DNA from 3 places in the Paraburkholderia sp. JHI869 genome. Region 3 is predicted to be linked to each of the others. Evidence: predicted binding sites of a transcription regulator. Region 3 holds the regulator's gene; each other region holds the start of a gene.

Region 1 (7,068 bases), 420 kb from region 3:
CGACACGCTGGTCGATCCGCTCGCGGCGCAGATCAAGTCAGGCGTGCAGGACATCCAGGCGCTCGAAGAATCGATGCAGACGCCCGCCTGGCGGCTCACGGAGTCGCTGCGCCAGCGTGCGTACGAAGCGAAGATCGGCTGCGAGCAGGCAACGGGCAGCGCCGCGCGCGAGCGTCTGGGCGAACTGCGCGGGCTGCTGAGGCTTGGCGTCACGCATGGCGTGTTTCAGAAGCAGGAAGCGCAACAGATCATGGAATATCTGCGCCTGCTCAAGCCCGAGATTTTCGTCGAGGAGCCCGACGACGTCTTCACGCGCCTGGCCGCGTGGATGCGCAACTTCTTCATGCCGCCGCAACGCGGCACCGCGCGCGAGCAAAGGCGCTGAGCGCTGGCGCGCCCGCCTTCGGGCGGCGCGACGCGTCAACTGCAGAGTCAAGCGTCGCTCGAGCCGCTTGAGCCCCTCGGCGCGCCCCTTAGTCCCACATTCTCCTGAGCTTCGCGGCGATCTCGACCTTCGCCTGCGCGGCAGCGGCGAGTCCCGCCGCGCTTGGCGCGCTCGCCACGGGCGCAGGCGGCCACGCGCACGATTCGAACAGCGGCAGCATGGGCGCGGCGATGAAGCGCGTGCGCGAAGCCCACACGTGCCGGTCGCCCGACGCGACCTGGTTGTGCACGTAAAAGCGCTGCGGCACGACGATATGCAAATCCTCTTTCGCGCGCGTCATCGCCACGTATAGCAGGCGCCGCTCCTCCTCCAGCTCCTCGTCGCTGCCCGCGCCGAGATCGGACGGAATGCAGCCGTCCACGCCGTTGAGCACGAACACGTTGCGCCACTCCTGCCCTTTCGCCGAATGGATCGTCGAGAGGATCAGATAGTCCTCGTCGAGCAGCGGGTCGGCGGATTCGGCGCTCGTGGCGTCGGGCGGATCGAGCGTAAGTTCGGTGAGAAAGCGCTCGCGCGAGGCGTAGGTGCTCGCAATGCTCTCCATCTGCAGCAAGTCGGCGAGACGCACCTGGGCGTCTTCGTGATTGCGCTCCAGATGCGGCTCGTACCAGCGCCGCACGCGCTCGAACTCAGCGGGCCACGGCGTCGAGCGCATGGAGAGGCTGTCGATGAGCGACGCGAACGCGGGCCAGTCCTCGGCGGCGCGCGGCGGCGGCGCGAAGGCCGCGAGCGCCTCGGCGGCGCGATACGCGCCCGTGCACGCGGCCACCTGGTCGAGCAGGCGCGCGGCGTTGGCGGGCCCCACTCCCGGCAGCAGTTGCGTCACGCGAAAGCCCGCCACGCGGTCGAGCGGATTCTCGGCCCAACGCAGCACCGCCAGCACGTCTTTGACATGCGCGGCGTCGAGAAAGCGCAAGCCACCGAATTTCACGAACGGGATATTGCGCCGCGCCAACTCGATTTCGAGCGTCGCGCTGTGGTGCGCCGCGCGAAACAGCACGGCCTGCTGCTTGAGTTTCATGCCCGCTTCACGCGCCTCGAGAATCTGCTCGACGACGTAGCGCGCCTGGGTTGCCTCGTCGGCCACGGTGACGAGGCGCGGGCGCTGTTGCGAGGGGCGGTCGGTCCACAGGTTCTTGGTGAAGCGCTCGGCGGCGGCGTCGATCACGGCGTTCGAGGCTGCGAGGATCGGCGCCGTCGACCGGTAGTTGCGCTCGAGCGTCACCTGGCGCGCGGGCGGATCGAACTGCGCCGGGAAGTCGAGAATGTTGCGCACAGTCGCGCCGCGAAACGAGTAGATCGCCTGGGCGTCGTCGCCGACCACGGTCAGGCCGCGGCCGTCGGGCTTGAGCGCGAGCAGGATCGAGGCCTGCAGGCGGTTGGTGTCCTGGTATTCGTCGACGAGGATGTGGTCGAAACGGCCCGCGAGATCGGCGGCGATGGCCGGCTCCGCGGCCATGTGCGCCCAGTAGAGCAGCAGGTCGTCGTAGTCGAGGACGTTCTGCTTCTGCTTGGCGTCCACGTAGGCCGCGAACAGCGCGCGCAATTGCGGCTCCCATTCGAGGCACCACGAGAACGAGCGGTTGAGCACGTTGGCGAGCGAGTCGCCGGTGTTGACCGCGCGCGAATAGATCGCGAGGCAAGTCGATTTCGAGGGAAAGCGCTTTTCCTTCGCCGAGAAACCCAGTTCGTGGCGCACGAGATTCATGAGATCCGCGGAATCCTCGCGGTCGTTGATCGTGAACGCCGGCGACAAGCCGATGTGATCCGCGTATTCGCGCAAGAGGCGCGCGCCCACGCCGTGGAACGTGCCCGCCCAGGTGAGCCCCTGCGCAAGTACGGCGGCCGCGCCTGGCGCGCTGGCGGCAATGCGCGCCACACGCCGGGTCATTTCCTGCGCGGCGCGCCGCGAGAACGTGAGCAGCAGGATGCGGTGCGGGTCGGCGCCGCCAGCGATCAAATGCGCGACGCGGTGCGCGAGCGTATTCGTCTTGCCCGACCCGGCACCCGCGATCACGAGCAGCGGGCCCGGCAGCGCCGAGCCCGGCGCGTAGCCCGCTTCGCCGCCGTGCTGGACGGCCTCGCGCTGTGCGTCGTTGAGTTTCTCGAGCCACGCGGATACGGCGTTGGCCGCGTCGGCGCGCGCCCGGCTGGCATCGGAGACGGAGGAATCGGCAACGGAAACAGTGGACACGGCGGGCGCTGGGACGATGAACGTGGCGAATCGGAAAGGGGCGACGCACACTGTATATCCATACACCCCTCATCCGCAAGCGCCTGATTCCATGGCGATCTGGCGGGATTTAACGACAATGCCGCAGCGCGTTTCGCCATCGCCTTCGTGAGGAAGCCGTCAGGCAAAACGGCGGCGCCCGTTGCCGGACGCCGCCGCTAGAGGCCCTGCCAAAAGCCAGCGCCCAACGCGCAGGCGCCACCGGCATCAGCCGTTCGTTACTGCGACTGGCCGCCCTGCTGCTGGGCCGACATGCCGTTCATCTGATCCTTCATCTCCGAATCGTTGGCCTGACGGTCGGCCTTGTGGTTAATCTTCGCGTCCTTCACCTGCGCCTTGTACTGCGACTTCGCCTGCTTCTTCGCGTCGCCGTACTCGGCATTTGCCGACTTCTTCGCGCTGCGGTATTCGGCGTTCGCCGCCGCGTTCGCGTTGCGCTTTTGCACCAGCGGGTCGGCTGACTGCGGCGCGGTCATATTTTGCGGCGCGGGAGCCGGTTGCGCGATGCCCGCGGCCGCCGGCGCCTGGCTCGGCACCTGAGCATTCATCTGGCCCGGCATCTGACCGGGAGCCGCACCCGGCGCCATAGCCGGCGCGCCGGAAGGCGCCATCGTGGGGGCTTCGCCGGCCTGTGTCGCGCCCTGGGTCGCGTTTTGTGCATACGCGCCCTGCGCGAATACGGCGGCAGTGGTCACGGTGGCAAAAGCAGCGGTAGCAGTAAGCAGCTTGCGAATCTGGGTCATGGCGTATCCTCTTTGCAGTGGTTCCGAAGGCGCTTGTGCAGCGGGCAAGCCCGCCTCAGCCGCGCCCCCGCTCGATGGAGCCGCGTATGAAAAACTTCAGCGGCGCTGTCGATCCGGGTGAAACCATTTTGGTATGAAGATCGCCGCCGGGTCCCGCGACGTTACTCAACGTTTCATTTACTGACGAATTCATAACATCCGGCCCCGAGATGTGACAGACGCTGCGGCAAGCCCGCCATCGCTTATGATGCTCACCCTTCGCGCGCTTGCCGCACGCCTTTCGAATTTCAATCCGCCATGCCCAACCTCGATTTCACGCTGACCGGCGACTACGTCGAACTGCACAACCTCCTCAAGATCACCGGCCTCGCGGACAGCGGCGGCTCGGCCAAGCAGATCGTCGCCTCGGGCGCGGTGAAGGTGGACGGCGAAGTCGAACTGCGCAAGACCTGCAAGATCCGCGCGGGTCAGGCGGTGCTGCTGGGCGACACGCGCATTGCCATCAAGGCAGCTGAGTGAACTTTCTCGGACGCGCCAGTAATGCACCAGATTTGAGCATCTGGATCGACAAGGTCGCTGTCTCGCAATAAGCTTTCAGTTTCGACAGACGAACCTGGCCGTGCGGCGCGCTTTTCGCGCCGCTTGTTTTTCATGACTCGAACCACGCTTTCCCGCCGCTCCGTTTCCGCGCCGCCCACGCTGCGCCGTCATGCCGCCGATACCGCCCGCCTCGCCGGCCCGCTCGCGATCGCCCAGCTTTCGCAGATGGCAATGAGCGTGACCGACACGGTCCTGCTAGGCTCCCTCGGCGCCGACGCGCTCGCCGCGGGCGGCCTCGGCGCGAACATGTTCTTCGTGGTGGTGACGGTGCTGCAAGGCGTGCTGACATCGGTGAGCGTGAGCGTCGCGCAGGCGCGCGGCGCCGACAACGAAAGCCACGTGCCGCACATCTATTGGACCGGCTTTGCGCTGTCCCTGCTGCTGTCGGTGCCGGCGTTCGCGCTGCTGTCGTTCGCCGAGCCGATCCTGCGTGCGCTCGGGGAGCCGACGCTGCTCGCGCATCACATCGGCGAGTACACGGCCGTGCTGCGCTGGGGCGCGCCCGCCAGCCTCATCGGCGTGGGGCTCATGCGCTCGTTCCTGCCCGCCATCGGCGCGGCGCGGCGCCTCCTGTGGGTGTCGATTGCGTGCGTGTTCATCAACGGCTTTCTGAACTACGGGCTGATCCACGGCGCGTGGAGCCTGCCGCGCCTGGGCTTTCTCGGCTCGGCGGTGGCCACGACCATCACCGTGTGGCTCACCGCGTTCGTGCTGATGGCGCTGCTGCACCTGCGGCCGTCGCACCAGCATTTCGTTGCCGCGCGTCGGCCTACCGCGCCGCTGATGGGCGAACTCTTCACGATCGGCTGGCCGGTTGCGATCACCTACGCCGTGGAAGCGACGCTCTTTCTCGCCACCGGCCTGCTCGCGGGCCTGCTCGGCGAGACGCCGCTCGCGGCGCACCAGATCGCGCTGAACGTGGCTTCCGTCACCTTCATGGTGCCGCTCGCGATCGGCCAGGCGGCCAACGTGCGCGTGGGCTACTGGTCGGGCGCGGGCGTGCCGCGCGCGGCTCGCCATGCGGGCTTCGTCGCGCTCGCGCTCGGCGTCGGCTTCATGACGCTCTCGGCGCTCGTGATGGTGCTCGCGCCGCACTGGATCGTCGGGCTCTACCTGCATCTCGACGACCCGGCCAACGCGCACACGGTCTCGCTCGCGGCCACGCTGCTCGGCGTCGCGGCGATCTTCCAGATCGTCGACGGCGCGCAGACCGTGGGTTCGGGCTGCCTGCGCGGCCTCAAGGACACGCGCGTGCCGATGGTCGCGGCCACGCTCGGCTACTGGGGCATCGGCTTTCCGCTGGGCTACGCGCTCGCGTTTCACTTCGGCCTCGGCGCGCTCGGACTCTGGTGGGGGCTCGCAGCGGGGCTCACCACCGTCGCCGTCCTCATGACATGGCGCTTTCACCGGATGAGCCTGCGCGCGCAGGCTCACGCCGCCACAGCAAGCGCGACTAGCCGCGTAGGCTGAAGCGTTCACTTAACCGGCCCGGCCGCACCGGCGCGACCGGTTAAAATACGCGCCTGGCGCCGCAAGCGGCGTCCGTCCCACGAGGGCAAGAACAGCGCGCTGCATGGGACTGGAGACAACCGCACCCCGCGAGCGCCGCCGGCCACCCCGGCACCGCTTGCCATGCGTGCAGCGGCCGGGTACGCGTTCGCACACATCGACGCCCACGGCCCGCAATACCCGCGCACGCGCCCAGCCAGCGGCGCGACATATAAAACCACTCACGGACCACCCTTTCATGCTTGCCCCGATTACCCGACTCTTCCCGCTCTGGGCCGTCCTCGTCTCATTGCTGGCGTACTTCGATCCGGGCCTCGTCGCGCCGATCGCGCCGCACGTCACGACGCTCCTGATGATCATCATGCTGGCGATGGGCGTCACACTCTCATTCGCCGACTTCCAGCGCGTCTTCACGCGGCCCGCGCCGGTCGCGGCAGGCATCTTCCTGCACTACCTCGTCATGCCGCTCGCCGCATGGGCCATCGCCAAGGTACTGCGCATGCCGCCCGATCTCACCGCAGGCATGGTGCTCGTGGGCAGCGTGGCGAGCGGCACGGCATCGAACGTGATGATCTATTTCGCGCGCGGCGACGTCGCGCTTTCGGTGACGATCAGCGCGCTCTCGACGCTCGTCGGCGTGTTTGCGACGCCGCTGCTCACGCGCCTTTACGTCGATGCCTCGATCGTCGTCGACGTACACGGCATGCTCATGAGCATCCTGCAGATCGTCGGCCTGCCGATCGCCATCGGGCTTGTCGTGAACCGCCTCGCGGGCGGCCTCGTGCGCCGCGTCGAGCCGGTGCTGCCGCTCGTCTCCATGGTGTCGATCCTCGCGATCATCGCCGCCGTGGTGGGCGGCACGCATGCGAGCATCGCCACGGTCGGTCCGCTCGTCGCACTCGGCGTGGTGCTGCACAACGGCATCGGCCTGCTCGGCGGCTACTGGGGGGGCCGCCTGCTCGGCTTCGACGAGTCGGTGTGCCGCACGCTCGCCATCGAAGTGGGCATGCAGAACTCGGGGCTCGCCGCGACGCTCGGCAAGCTCTACTTCTCGCCGCTCGCCGCCCTGCCGGGTGCGCTGTTCTCGGTGTGGCACAACCTCTCGGGCTCGGTGCTCGCGGGTTACTGGGCCGGCAAGCCGGCGCGCGGCAGCACGCGCGATACGCAAGGTGCCGCAAACGCGTCGCCCGAGCGCGGGTAATTCACGCCGCAGGCGAGCGCCCGGCCTAAGGCCTGGCGCTTACGCCACACGCTCCTTCGGTGCACGGTTTCGCGCCTGCGCCTGGCTGCGCGGCGCACGCCGCGCCAGCCTCGCTTGCATCCATGCCCGTAGCCGCGCGAAGCGCCATTCGGGCGGCTGCGCCAGTGGCTCGCTGCGCAATTCGAAGCGCACCGCCTCCCGCCATCCGCTAACGCGCGCCCGCTCGCCGGGCGCAAGCGGCAGCGCTTCGCCCGGTTCGAGCCAGTAGTCCTCGGCATCACCCTCGACCGTCATCCAGACGCGCCCTTCGAGCGCCACGACCACGCCGCCCTGCGCC
Region 2 (7,068 bases), on a different contig from region 3:
AAGCGACTCGGGCTCTCATCTGCCCGTTTTCGAGTTGGCGTGGCAAAGGAAAAGATGCGTTGACTCGCAAGTTCCCTCTCCGCGAGCCGCCCTTCGCCTTCAACACTCCATTGGCACGGCGCGTCGATGCCGACGGCCTGGACGCCGTACTCGAGGCACGCTTGCAGCATCTCTTGCGGTGTTTTCGCATCCGCAGGCCGGAAAGCGCGATTGCCTTCCAGAACGACCAGATGGCAGCCCTTCTTGTCCCCGCCCACGTCAATGCCGGCAACCGTGCATGTATTCAAGAGGTTCGCGCCAGGCGGAGCCAGGATTGAACCGGGCCGGAAGCACACTTCCAGGGCCCGGTACTTGGCGCTTAGGCTGCAGCGGCCGTGGTCGCTGCTTCAGTGGTCTGCTGGGGCGCGGCAACCTCAGCAGGCGCCGCTGACTTCACCACGAGCTTCGGCGCACGGGCCTTTCGTGTGACAGGTGATTTCGCCGCTGCACCGTTCTTCGCAGCAGCCTTGCGTGCCGGCGCTGCCGTCTTCACCGAAACCTTCCTGGCAGCCGCCTTCCTGGTTGCCGTATTCTTTTTCGCAGCGGCTTTCTTCGCTGCCGGCGCTTTGGCCGCCTTGGCCGTCTTCGCCGTCTTTGCCACAGGTTCAGCCTTTTCAATCAAAAACTTCGACCGATCCTTCGCGCCAGCGAGCCATGCCGGTGCGGTACCACGGCCGGACCACGTCGCGCCGGTTTTCGGGTCGCGATATTTCGGCGGCTGCGGTCCGCGCACGTAGTTACCCGCCTTAGGCGTTTTCACAGCAGCAGCCGATTTCGGTGCGCCGCCTGCAATCAGGAACTTGCTTCGGTCCTTTGCATTGGCGATCCATGCAGGCGCACGGCCGTGGCCAGTCCAGGTCGCGCCAGTTTTCGGATCGACATATTTCGCAGCCGACGAGCCCTGCTTCGCCGCAACGGCCGTTCCCGGCTTGCGGCCGCGCCGTTTGCCAACGAATGCTTCAATATCGGCCAGAGTCACTGCGTGTTTGTCCATCAGGCCGCGAATCTTCTCGAGCACCACCGTCGATTTCGTTGTCGCCAGCGATTCTGCTTGAGCCTGCAGCTTTGCGATTCTTGCCTGAATTGATTGGAGCGTAGCCATTCGTGGTTTTTCCTTTGAAAAGATAGTTTTTCGCACTATGCCACATTGGACGACGAATACAACGTTTAGTGCCGAATTACTTTGATCCCGCAGTGAGAAAGATTACTGTCTATTTCAGATCAACTCACGAAACACCGCGTTCGAATTGCGCTCATAAGCATCGTCGCGAATAGCTTCCTCGCTATCCCGTCTTTCGAGCCGAACCGCACCGATCGCTCCGACACAATAAAACGCACACTCCCGATTAGCGTTGCTCGTCCCTCCACTTCGATCCGTCTTTTTTCTTACTCGTTGTCTGCATCCTCGCGCACCCTCTCGCACTCTCGCGCACGTTCGAATTGATCATCGAAATCCCCCCGTTGGCGCGACACAACGACGATCCTTTCTCGCCGAAGGAAGTTCGCGGCGCGGCCGGGAGCATGCGGTAGAATACTGTGCAAACATACAGTACTTTGTATGGCATCAGCGTTCGGGCACTGCATTACGGCGCTAACGCTCAGGGGCCGCCCGGCCGAATCCACAGTAATTGCAACGTGACAAGCCACCGACCACGCCGCATTGCGCATCTCGACATGGACGCCTTTTATGCGTCCGTTGAACTGCTGCGCTACCCCGAATTGCGCGGCAAACCCGTCGTGATCGGCGGCGGACGCAATGCGGCACCAGAAGTCCTGGCCGACGGCACGCGCCGCTTTGCCCGGCTGCGCGACTATGTGGGCCGCGGTGTCGTCACGACTTCCACCTACGAAGCACGCGCCCTCGGCGTTTTCTCTGCAATGGGCATGATGAAGGCCGCGCAGCTCGCGCCCGACGCCATTCTCCTGCCTACCGATTTTGATTCGTACCGGCGCTATTCGCGGCAATTCAAGGATGCGGTTCGCACGTTCACGGACCAGATCGAAGACCGCGGCATCGACGAGATCTATATCGACATCACAGGCATCGATGGCGAATCGCGCGAACTCGGCAGCCGGATCAAGGCGGCGGTGCACGAGGCGACCCGCCTCACTTGCTCTATTGCCATCGCACCGAACAAGCTGCTCGCCAAAATCGGCTCGGAACTGGACAAGCCGAACGGTCTCACGATACTCACGATGGAGGACCTCGAGTCGCGCATCTGGCCGCTTCCGGCAAAGAAAGTCAATGGAATCGGCCCGCGTGCAAGCGAGCGTCTGGCGAGCATTGGGATCGTAACGGTCGGCGAACTGGCTTCGGCGGACCTCGGGCTATTGCAGGAACACTTCGGGCGAACGTACGCCGCGTGGCTGGCCAGAATCGCACGAGGCCTCGACGAGCGCGCCGTCGTGGTTTCCTCGGAACCCAAGTCCATGAGCCGGGAAACCACGTTCGAGCGCGACATGCATGTCACCCGCGACCGCGCCACCCTGACGCCGGCGCTGACACGTCTTTGCGAGCGGGTCACGGAGGATCTTCAGCGCAAAGGGTATCGCGGCCGAACGGTAGGCCTGAAAATCAAGTTCGCCGACTTCAAGATCGTTACTCGCGACCTCTCTCTCCCGGAACCGGTGGCGGATGCCGTGGCTATCCGGCGAGCCGTCGGCGAATGCCTGAAGCGGGTGTCGCTGGATCGGAGGATCCGCCTCATCGGTGTACGCATTGGCTCTCTTGAGCCCGCCTCGACTACCGCATCTGCCGCAGTCCCAACGCAGTGCGAGTTGCCTTTCGATCGCTGACTTTCCTCGATTCGAAGCAGGTCTTTTCAAAAAATTCACGACGGGCAGATTTTCGGTTAGATTCTCAGTGCGTCTATTCCAGAAGACTTTCAGGCGCATTTCAGCAAAGGCTTCTCCACATGACCTCCCGCGTACCCACGGTCGATGCCTTCCGTCCGCTTGATCACGGCATTGCCCACAATCATTTCAGCGTGCGGGGCGAACCGCCACAACGGCGCTTGCTCGCCTGGCGGGATCGGGTGGGTCATCTTATCGACGTGCTGCCCTCGCGATCCGACCTCGAGAAGCCGTTTCAGGCTTCAATCGACCGCTATCAGGTGGGCGACCTTGTATTTACGGACTGCCGGTCGGACCTCCTCATGCTCGAGCGCTCACAGACGCGGATCTCGACAGACCGGGTACGCGACTTCGTCTTTCACGTGTTTCTGGAGGGTGCCGTTCAGAACGTCACCGTGCGCACCTCGCAGCGCGATAGCGCGCAATCGCCCGCCAGCATCCTTGCACTCGATATGAACCAACCCATTCGAATGCAACGCCTGGCATGCAGGGTCATCACCTTTTTCGTGCCGGCTGCGTTGGTGCAGGAAGTCTTTCCTGATCCGGAGGCCGTCCATGGCCGTATGCTCCACACATCGATGCCGCTCGTGCCACTGATCATCGATCACGTTGCGACGCTCAGCCGGAGAATCGCGAGCCTGAATGCCTCGGAAGTGGACGGCGCAATACGCGCGGCGGCGGAACTCCTTGTCGCAGCGTTTGGACGGCAGGCGGGCCTGAGCGGCGACGCGCGCGCTGCAGCTCGGGCTGCCATGTTCGGTCAGGTACGGCGCTATATTCAGGCGCACCTCACTGAAAGTGACCTCTCGCCTGAAAGCGTGCTCAATGCGCTTCAACTTACCCGCCCAACCCTGTATCGCCTGTTTCAGCACGAAGGCGGGCTTGGCGCTTATATCCGAAACCTGAGGCTACGCCGCGCGGCCGATGAGCTGATCTGCTATCCGCACGTCGCGGTGATCGAAATTGCCTACGGACTCGGCTTCAAAAGCGCCTCCGATTTCACGCGCGCCTTTCGCCGTGCCTACGACATGGCGCCTCAGGATTTTCGGGCTCTAGCCAGCAAGAGGATTCAGTCGCGGTGGCAAGCGTCGATGCGTGCATGACACGTTCATGTTTTGACGCGCCGTTCCTTGAAGAGCATGAGTGCACAAAAGCTCACCATACACGCCGGCGCTACATACCAGGCCGCAGACAGAGGGTCACCGGTCCACTTGATCAACCCGGTCACGATGAACTGAGCCGTGCTGCCGAACAATGCGACGCTCAACGCATGCGAAACTGCCATGCCGCTCGCGCGCACCCTGGCGGGCAGCGCTTCGAGCACCAGCAGACTGACCGCTACGGCGCTGAATGCCATCATGATGCTGATGAGCGCGACGCCGCACAGGATCGGCGCTACGCTCGTTGCACGGGAGAGCATCAGAAAGACTGGATAGACCAGCAGCGCCGAGCATCCTGAGGCCACAAGGGCCAATGGCTTGCGGCGACGCAGACGGTCCATGAGACGGCCAGCCAGCGGCGGAATGATGACGAGCAGCAGCGCAGACGACGCGGAAGCCATGAATCCGGTCACGGCAGGCATGTGCATCACGCGGATCGCGTAGCTCGGCATGAAGTAGACGATCGCGTAGACCGGTATGGTTTGTCCCATGATCATCAGCATCGCCAGCACGATCGTCTTCCCGTGCTCGCGACACAGTTCGGCGAGCGGCGTGCCGGCATGTCTGGCGCTATCGTCGAAAACCAGATCATCGCGAAGCCGGAGGCGAACGTACAGGCCGACGGGCGCAATCAACAGGCCGATCAGGAATGGGACTCGCCAGCCCCACGAAGCAAGCGCATCCGGCGACACCGTACTGGTGATCAGCACGCCCAGGGTTGCGCCCAGCAATGCGGCCGCACCCTGGCTCGCGAGTTGCCAGCTGACCAGAAAGCCGCGGCGCGACACGGGCCCGGCCTCCAGCACGAAGGCCGCGGCAACGCCGATGTCACCCCCAACGGCAAAGCCCTGCAACGATCGACCTGCAATGATAATGAGCGGCGCGATCACGCCTATGCTGGCGAACGAAGGGCACAGTGCTAGCGTAGCGGTTCCCAGCGCCATCATCCAGGTGGTCCTCGTCATCGCTGCGCGGCGTCCCACGCGGTCCGCGTACGCGCCAATGACCATCGCGCCAACAGGTCGCATGAAAAAGCCGACGCCGAATGTACCGACCGCCCAGAGCAATGAGGTCATCGGATCGCTCGCCGGGAAGAAGCGGTCCCCGATCATCACCGCGAAAAACCCGAAAACGGTGAAATCGAACATCTCGAGGCCAGTCACAAGCGATGCTGCGACGACGGTTTTGAGAAGTTCACGGGGATGTTCCTGCTTGCCAGGAGGCTGGTCGCACGTCGCGCAAGGTGGCGTGAACATTATTTTTGTAGTGTGGTCAGTAGTGGCGCATGAGTTTCACGTCGAGAACGCATTCTCGCTGCGTAACGCTTTGCACCATACCACGCGCGGTCCTGAGAGATTCATCGTCCGCGAAATTCCGGTGAGCGTCGTTGCGAAAATGCCTCCAGCCCCTCCCTCATGTCGTCACCGGCGCACGCCACCCTGCGCAGCTCCGCGATCCTTTCCATCGCATCGACCGGCACCGGCACGACGTCTTCGAGTATGCGCAATTGTTCCTTGACCGCTGCGATCGCCAAAGGCGCCTTGGCCGCAATCCCCCTGGCCATCTCCAGCGCGACAGCCTCGACGTCAGCAGGCTGAACCAGCCGATTGAGCACGCCGTGGCGCTCGGCCTCCTCGGCCGCGAGCGGTCGTGCACAAAAGAACATCTCCTTCAGAATATGGATCGGCAGGTTGTTGATGAACCGCAGCAGCCCGCTCGTGCTGTATGGCAGACCGATGTTCGCCGGTGTCATGGCAAAGCGGACCGTCGTGTCGGCCACAACAAGGTCGCAGCTCATCACGAGGTCGACCGCCCCGCCCCACACGGACCCCGACACCATGGCCATGACCACGCCCGGCCAGGCGCGCACCTGCCGCAGAACGCGCTCCAGTGGCTTACCCCACGCGATCGGATCGTGATCTGCCTCGAGTTCGCCCAGGTCGTGACCCGCGCTCCAGACCTTCTCGCCCACACCGCTCGTCAAAATCACAACCGGCACGCGCTTCGATGCAAGGGCCGCCAGTTGATCCTCCAGCGCACGCAGCAATTCCGCATTCAAGGCATGGTGCCTGGAAGCGTTGCGAAAGACCACCTTGGCAATGCGCCCTTCAATGATTTCCGTGGTGACACTCACCCGTTCTTCCGGTTCAATCGCACTCATTTCGTCACTCCGCATGTTGCGCCAGACCGCGCTCGGACTCCTTCTCCGGCACGCGGGGGATTTGATAAAGCACACCCGCGCAGAGTAGCGCATAGAGCTCCGATTCGCTAAAGCCCGTCTCGCGCAAGACTTCGACCGAATGCTCGCCCAGCGCAGGCGGCGCATGGCGTGTCGCCTCACGAGCCGCAGGCTTGCCGTCCTTCTATGCATTGAACACGGGAGTCGGAACCTGGCGCACTTGTCCGAGGACTCGATGAGGCACGTCCTCGACGAGACCGCAGTGCTCGACCTGGGGATCGGCGAACACTTCCTCGAGCGTGTTGATGGGTCCGGCCGGCAATCCGGCATCGACAAAAAGCGCCGTCCACTCGCGTTTGCTTCTGGTCTTCAACCGGCTTTCGATGATTTCCTTCAATTCACCACGATTGGCCACGCGCGATTCGTTGGTCGCAAAACGCGGGTCGCCCGGCAATTGCGGTAAATCGAGAAGTTGACACATCCGGCGCCACATCTCGGTCGTGATCGGAGCGATATTGAGCGGCCCGTCCGCGGTCTCGAACACCCCGTACGGGGCAATGACCGAGTGCGCATTGCCTGTGCGTACCGGCACATTCCCGAGACTCAGATAGCGTTGGGCATGAGACTGACGTATAGAGACCACGTCTACGTCACGCCCAGCGGCATGCTGAATCTGCCGCATTTCGAATTCGTTCACAAGGTAGTGGGCGCGGACCGCATTATCTATGCGATCGACTACCCCTATTTGACGATGACCGGCGCCCGCACTTTCCTGGAACAACTGAATATCAGCCAGGAAGACAAGGAAAAGATCGCGTACCGCAACGCCGAAGACCT
Region 3 (7,068 bases):
GCTCCACGCGCACCGAGCCGCCCAGCGTCACGACGCGGCGCACGTCGACGACAATGCCGTCGCGATGATCGCTTGCTTCGCGGTGCAGCACGAGGTCGTGCGGCCGCACGTAGGCGAGCGCCGGGCCTTCGAAGCTGGCGCGCACCGAGATTGGCTGCGCCGCGCCCTCGGCCACGAAGCCGCGCGCATCCACGCTGCCGCGCAGCCGGTTCGCGGCGCCGAGGAACTCGTAGACGAAAGCCGTCTGCGGATGATCATAGACGTCCTGCGGGCTGCCTACCTGCTCCACGTGCCCGTGATTCATCACGACGATGCGATCGGCCACTTCGAGCGCTTCTTCCTGGTCGTGCGTGACGAAGATCGTCGAGATGTGCAGGTCGTCGTGCAGGCGGCGCAGCCACGAGCGCAATTCCTTGCGCACCTTGGCGTCGAGCGCGCCGAACGGCTCGTCGAGCAGCAGCACCTTCGGCTCCACGGCGAGCGCACGCGCGAGCGCGATGCGCTGACGCTGGCCGCCCGAAAGCTCGGACGGAAAGCGTTGCGCGAGCCAGTCGAGCTGCACGAGCTTGAGCAGCTCATGCACCTTCTCGCGAATCACGGCCTCCGAGGGCCGCTCGCTGCGCGGCTTCACGCGCAGGCCGAACGCCACGTTCTCGAACACCGTCATGTGACGGAACAGTGCGTAATGCTGGAACACGAAGCCCACCTGACGCTCGCGCGCACCCACCTCGCCCACGTCCTGGCCTTGCAGCACGACCTGGCCCGCGTCCGCGTATTCGAGGCCCGCGATCACGCGCAGGAGCGTGGTCTTGCCACAACCGGAAGGTCCGAGCAGCGCAACCAGTTCGCCCGGCGGAAAGTCGAGCGACACGTTGTCGAGGGCGGTGAAGTCGCCGAAGCGCTTTTGCAGATTGCTGACGGTGATGCCCATGGTTACTGCTCCCCCACTTGAATCGGTTGGCGCACGGCGCGCGTCGTTGCGTGTTGCGCTGCGCGTTGTGTAACTTGTTGCGCGGCCGCGGGCTGCGGGCCGGCGTAGGCGGGAATGTCATCCGCGCCGCGCAGTTGCGCCGAAAGGCGGCGCTCCGCGAGCAGTTTCAGGCCAAGCGTGACGAGCGCGAGCAACGCGAGCAGCGATGCCACGGCAAACGCCGCCGCGAAGTTGTACTCGTTGTAAAGGATCTCGACGTGCAGCGGCATCGTGTCGGTCTGGCCGCGAATATGGCCCGACACCACCGAAACCGCGCCGAACTCGCCCATCGCGCGCGCATTGCAAAGAATCACGCCGTACAGCAGGCCCCAGCGGATATTGGGCAGCGTCACGCGGCGGAACATCTGCCAGCCCGAGGCGCCCAGCACATGCGCCGCCTCTTCTTCGTCGTTGCCTTGCGCCTGCATCAGCGGAATCAGTTCGCGCGCGACGAACGGGAACGTCACGAAGATCGTGGCGAGTACGATGCCCGGCACAGCGAAGATGATCTGCACGTTATGGTCTTCGAGCCACGGCCCGAGCCAGCCCTGCGCACCGAACAACAGCACGTAGATGAGACCCGAAATCACGGGCGAAACCGAAAACGGCAGGTCGATCAGCGTGGTGAGCAGCGCCTTGCCGCGAAACTCGAACTTGGCGATCGCCCATGAAGCCGCGAGACCGAACGCCAGGTTCAACGGCACCGCGATCGCCGCGGTGATGAGCGTGAGCTTGATCGCGGAGAGCGCATCAGGATCGACGAGCGACGTGAAGTAGAACCCGATGCCCTTCGAAAGCGCCTGCCAGAACACGGCGACGAGCGGCACTACCAAAAAGAGCGCGAGAAACGCGAGCGCGATGCCGGTCAGCAGCCAGCGCACCCAGGCCGCTTCGGTCACAGGATCTGGCCGGCGTGTGCTTCGTTGTTGCGGCAGCGCACTCATTGCACACCTCCCGCGACGGTTGCGCCCACAACGGCATTCGGCGCGCTGCCGGCCGAGACGCCGCGGCTCGTGCGGCGTTGCAAATACCATTGCAGCGAATTGATGAGAAGCAGCATGACGAACGAAACGCAGAGCATCATCACGGCGAGCGCCGTCGCGCCGGCGTAATCGTATTGTTCGAGCTTCGTGATGATGAGGAGCGACGTGATTTCCGACTTCATCGGCACGTTGCCTGCGATGAAGATGACCGAGCCGTACTCGCCCAGCGCGCGCGCGAACGCGAGCGCGAAACCGGTGATCAGCGCCGGCAGCACCGCGGGCAGCACGACGCGGCGAAACGTGAGCCAGCGCGAAGCGCCGAGGCAGGCTGCGGCCTCCTCCTGCTCACGCTCGAAGTCTTCGAGCACCGGCTGCACCGTGCGCACGACGAACGGCAAGCCGATGAAGGTCAGCGCCACGAGCACGCCAAGCGGCGTGAACGCGATCTTCAGCCCGAGCGGCTGCAGGAACTGGCCGATCCAGCCGTTGCCCGCATACACGGCGGCGAGCGAGATGCCTGCCACGGAAGTCGGCAGCGCGAACGGCAGATCGACCAGCGCATCGATCACCCGTTTGAACGGGAACGTATAGCGCACGAGCACCCACGCGAGCAGGAAGCCGAATACCGCATTCATCAGCGCCGCGCCGAGCGCAGCGGTGAACGTGAGCCGGTACGACGCGATCACGCGCGGCGACCACACAGCGCGCACGAACTGGCTCCAGTCGAGCGTCGCCGTCTTGAGGAAAGTGGCGGCAAGCGGAATGAGCACCACGAGGCTCAGGTAAGCCACCGTGATGCCTAGCGTCAAGCCGAATCCAGGCAGCGCACTGGGCTTGCGCAATCGAAACGTTGTCATGCTCATCGTCCAGACATGGGTTGCGCGCTGGGTTCCCAGGCGGCGCGGAAAAGCGCGCCCGTGGGCGCGCTTCGTTGTTATGCGGCCGTGTCGTTATCGACTTCTGACCGGTGCTGCATGACGGCTTACTGCGGCTGATAGATCGAATCGAACACGCCGCCATCCGCGAAATGCGTCTTCTGCGCGTTGGTCCAGCCGCCGAACGTGTCGTCGACCGTGTACAGCTTCAGCTTCGGAAACTTCGCCGTGAGCGCCGCCGGCACCTTGTCCGAACGCGGACGGTAGAAGTTCTTCGCAGCGATCTCCTGGCCCTCTTCGCTATAGAGGAACTGCAGGTAGGCCTCGGCCTCCTTGCGCGTGCCCTTCTTGTCGACGACCTTGTCCACCACGGCAACCGGCGGCTCGGCCAGAATGCTCACCGAAGGCACCACGATCTCGAACTTCTCCGGGCCGAATTCCTTGAGCGAGAGGAATGCTTCGTTCTCCCATGCAATCAGCACATCGCCAATGCCACGCTGCACGAAGCTCGTCGTCGCGCCTCGCGCGCCCGAGTCGAGCACGCCGGCGTTCTTGTAGAGCTTCGAGACGAAGTCCTTCGCCTTCTGCTCGTTGCCGCCCGGCTGGTGCAGCGCATACGCCCACGCCGCGAGATAGTTCCAGCGCGCGCCGCCCGAGGTCTTCGGATTCGGCGTGACGATCGAGACGCCCGGCTTGGTCAGATCGTCCCAGTCCTTGATGTGCTTGGGATTGCCCTTGCGCACGAGAAACACGATGGTCGACGTGTACGGCGAAGCGTTGTCGGGCAGACGCTTTTGCCAGTCCTTCGCGACGATGCCCTTGTTGGCGAGCGCGTCGATGTCCCATGCCAGCGCGAGCGTCACGACGTCGGCTTGCAGGCCGTCGAGCACCGAGCGCGCCTGTGCGCCCGAGCCGCCATGCGACTGCTTGATGGTGAGCGTTTCGCCCGTCTTGCCCTTCCACTGCTTGATGAAGGCCTCATTGATGTCCTGGTACAGCTCGCGCGTCGGATCGTAGGAGACGTTGAGCAGCGATGTATCCGCGTGAGCGGCTACAGGCGCCATTGCCGCCACTGCCGTGACGCCGACGAGCGGCGCAACGCCGATAACCAGTTTTGCCGCCAGTGTTTTCAGCCAGCCCGCGCGCCCCGTATGTGTCGTGCTCATCTATCTGTTCTCCGTTTTCGTGTGTGCTCGTTTGCGCTGAGTGATGAATTGCAGCTAACGATGGAGGCCAGTCTAGCGATCTGCTTACATTATTAAAAATGATGTTTTTTCATTTTTTAATACGCAAAAGTGGTAAGGGCAGAGGAAGTCGCCGCTGGAGCGCGGTTTCGTCCGCACAAACACGGGAAAGCGGCGTGATAGCAACGCTCAATTGATGAACTTCAAGTAACACTTGAAAAGTGGCGAGTACTGTATAAAAATACAGTTACCTGTTCAAACATACAGTGGCGCCATGACCAAACTCACCGCACGACAGCAGCAGGTTTTCGATCTGGTTCGCCGGGCCATCGAGCGCACGGGCTTCCCGCCCACGCGCGCCGAGATCGCGGCGGAACTCGGCTTCAGCTCGGCCAACTCCGCGGAGGAGCATCTGCGCGCGCTGGCGCGCAAGGGCGTGATCGAACTGGCTGCGGGCGCCTCGCGCGGCATCCGCCTCATGCCGGGGCCCGACGACCTGCCGCACCAGTTCACGCTCCCGCACCCGAGCATCATGCAGCTCTCGCTGCCGCTCGTTGGCCGCGTCGCGGCGGGTAGCCCGATCCTCGCGCAAGAGCACATCTCGCAGAACTACATGTGCGACCCGGCGCTCTTCTCGAGCCGCCCCGACTACCTCTTGAAGGTGCGTGGCCTTTCCATGCGCGACGCCGGCATTCTCGACGGCGACTTGCTCGCCGTGCAGAAGAAGGCCGAAGCGAAAGACGGGCAAATCATCGTGGCGCGCCTTGGCGACGACGTCACCGTGAAGCGCCTGAAGCGCCGTCCGAATGGGCTCGAACTGATCGCCGAGAACCCCGATTACGACAATATCTTTGTCGAGGCCGGCAGCGCGGAATTCGCGCTGGAAGGCATTGCGGTCGGCCTGATCCGCCCCACCGAATTCTAAGAAATCCGTCCGCGCGCAGTTCGCACATCGTTTGCGCACAACCTGGAGAGAGTCATGGAACGCCTTGCCCGCTTGCTGCCCTTCCGCCAATTCGGCCGTCTTCGCCACCTCCGTGGCATCGCTTCGTGCGCAGTGCGCGAAGTGCGCGATTCGGCCGCCGCACTGAGCGGCTCGCTCTTCGAAGACTCGCCTGAGATGGTGGCGGCCAGCACGGCCGACTTGCCTGTGTTGCCCTCGGCACAGCCGGCATTTGCGCGCGTTTCGCTCAACAGCACGCTCAACACCGAACAGCCCATGCGCCGTGCGCCCGTGCGCGTCTACCAGGGTCCTTCGCGGCTGATTCTCGTCGGCACGGTTGACGCGGTGTGCAGAGCGATCGACCGCTGCATCGCCGAGCAACAGAGCGACCTGCCTGCAGCGCTGGCGAAGTAAGCACGAGTTGAACCAAAGCGCGGCTCAAATGTGAGAAGAGGTTACGGTCGGGATCGTTTGGCCCGGTTTGCGGTCAACACCGTGTTTGAACGACTTAGCCTATGCCGATGAAGGAATCTCTCTCGACCCCGCGTAAGACCCAAGGCTGGAAGAAGCCCGTCGCGATCACGGTTGCGGTCGCCATGGTGGTTGCCGCGCTTGGCTACGCGTATGCGTCGCCCTATATCGCGGTCAAGCACATGAAAGCCGCCGCTGACGCCCGCGACGCCGTCGCGCTCAACGAGTACGTCGATTACCCAGCGCTGCGTTTGAGCCTCAAGCAGCAGGTTGGCGACGAACTGCATCGGCGCGTCGAGGGGCAGCACAGCAGTAATCCGCTGCTGATCCTCGGCGCCGTGATTGGCGCGGCATTGATCGGTCCGCTCGTGGATGCTTACGCGACACCGGAAGGTGTGGCCGCACTGCTCAGTGGCATGCCGCCGACGGGCAAACCCGGCGACCGGCCGCACGCGCCGCCGCCAGCGGAATCCGGCGCGCAATCGACGCAATCGGCGCAATCCACCCAATCGGCACCGGCGCCCGCCTCGCCGCCCGGCCCTGCAGCATCGGGCAATCCCGCGCCCGAGGCACGGCCGGTTGCCACAGCCGGCTATCGCGGCCTCAACGAATTCGCGCTCACGTGGGACCGCAGCGATACGGGCGAGCACTATGCCGCCATCCTGCAGCGTCACGGGCTGTTTTCGTGGAAACTCTCGGCTGTCGAACTAAACGAAGGAAACGTCTCGAACTGAGACAAATTTGAAGTGAAAGCGGAAACAGGCCGGTTCGTGCGAGCCGGCCTGCTGGATCCGTGCTTGACCCACTAAGCGGCAGCTTGTTGCTGCTTGTCGTCAGCCGCCGACGAACACGCCACCAGAATGCTGCACGACACGCGGTCGAGCAGCGGCGTGTTGCCCGCGCCCATCCACCAGCGCGAAAGTCCCGTGCGGCAGCGGTGCCCCACCACCACGAGGTCGGCATTGAGTTCGTTGGCCAGATTCGCGATTTCGTCGATCGGATGACCGAACGCGAAGTGCCCCTGGGCGCGCACGCCGCGCTCGGTCAGCCAGTCCACGCCTTCCTGAAGGATTTCGCGCGCCGTTTCCTCAAAGCGGCCGCAGGCCACATCGGTCAGCAGGCCGGCGCTCTGGGCGATCGTCGAACGCATGTCGACTACCGAGAGCAGATGCGTTTCGGCCTGTAGATCGAGCGCAAGATCGGCACCGCAACGCAGTGCCTTGCGGCCTTCGCGCGAGCCGTCGTAACAGAGCAGAATTTTTTTATAGCTCGCCATGATCGCTTCTCCCCGCCCGCGTGATTTGCAGGCTGTGCGATTCTCATGATGGTGCGCCGCAATTCCACACGCAAGGGCTGGAAAACGCCAGGTGTGCATCGAATTACGCCAGATACGTTTTCCACTGCGATCGCGTCTTGCGCAATGTTGAATGCTTGCCGCGACATGTATTCCACTCGCCCGACGTCAACCGGCTTCGAAGCGGCGCCCGACCCGCCAGGCGGCAATGCACTAAAATGGGCCGCCTTGTTTCGCGCGATTTGTCGTTCGATGCTTCGTTCGATTCGCGCGACACCCGTTCGACTCACGTTCAACTGGTCCATGCCCGCACCCGCCATCGAATTCGAGCAGGTCATCAAACATTAC

Evidence for each region. The regulator LexA, encoded in region 3, represses DNA repair genes until DNA is damaged. The targets are predictions, from matches to a motif close to ACTGTATNNNNATACAGT.
Region 1: a site for LexA is predicted at 2,689-2,706, ahead of VSR72_RS08860 (ATP-dependent helicase). Genes of this name have one in related genera too.
Region 2: a site for LexA is predicted at 1,573-1,590, ahead of dinB (DNA polymerase IV). Genes of this name have one in related genera too.

What each region holds. Positions count from the first base shown of each region.
Region 1 is NZ_JAYMSC010000003.1:533,233-540,300, forward strand. Features, by position in the region: gene VSR72_RS08855 (DUF4088 family protein) at 1-385, shown strand, start outside; gene VSR72_RS08860 (ATP-dependent helicase) at 474-2,639, opposite strand; gene VSR72_RS08865 (hypothetical protein) at 2,897-3,421, opposite strand; gene VSR72_RS08870 (RNA-binding S4 domain-containing protein) at 3,719-3,940, shown strand; gene VSR72_RS08875 (MATE family efflux transporter) at 4,073-5,491, shown strand; gene VSR72_RS08880 (bile acid:sodium symporter family protein) at 5,769-6,731, shown strand; gene VSR72_RS08885 (DUF2917 domain-containing protein) at 6,771-7,068, opposite strand, start outside.
Region 2 is NZ_JAYMSC010000002.1:36,950-44,017, forward strand. Features, by position in the region: gene VSR72_RS03500 (DUF429 domain-containing protein) at 1-287, opposite strand, end outside; gene VSR72_RS03505 (H-NS family nucleoid-associated regulatory protein) at 359-1,141, opposite strand; gene dinB (DNA polymerase IV) at 1,675-2,835, shown strand; gene VSR72_RS03515 (AraC family transcriptional regulator) at 2,955-3,995, shown strand; gene VSR72_RS03520 (MFS transporter) at 4,001-5,308, opposite strand; gene scpB (methylmalonyl-CoA decarboxylase) at 5,410-6,213, opposite strand; partial or broken gene VSR72_RS03530 (CoA transferase) at 6,218-6,880, opposite strand; gene VSR72_RS03535 (amidohydrolase family protein) at 6,896-7,068, shown strand, end outside.
Region 3 is NZ_JAYMSC010000003.1:116,594-123,661, forward strand. Features, by position in the region: gene VSR72_RS06950 (sulfate ABC transporter ATP-binding protein) at 1-931, opposite strand, end outside; gene cysW (sulfate ABC transporter permease subunit CysW) at 934-1,914, opposite strand; gene cysT (sulfate ABC transporter permease subunit CysT) at 1,911-2,810, opposite strand; gene VSR72_RS06965 (sulfate ABC transporter substrate-binding protein) at 2,936-3,994, opposite strand; gene lexA (transcriptional repressor LexA) at 4,287-4,937, shown strand; gene VSR72_RS06975 (hypothetical protein) at 4,992-5,369, shown strand; gene VSR72_RS06980 (DUF2939 domain-containing protein) at 5,477-6,160, shown strand; gene VSR72_RS06985 (universal stress protein) at 6,232-6,702, opposite strand; gene nodI (nodulation factor ABC transporter ATP-binding protein NodI) at 7,024-7,068, shown strand, end outside.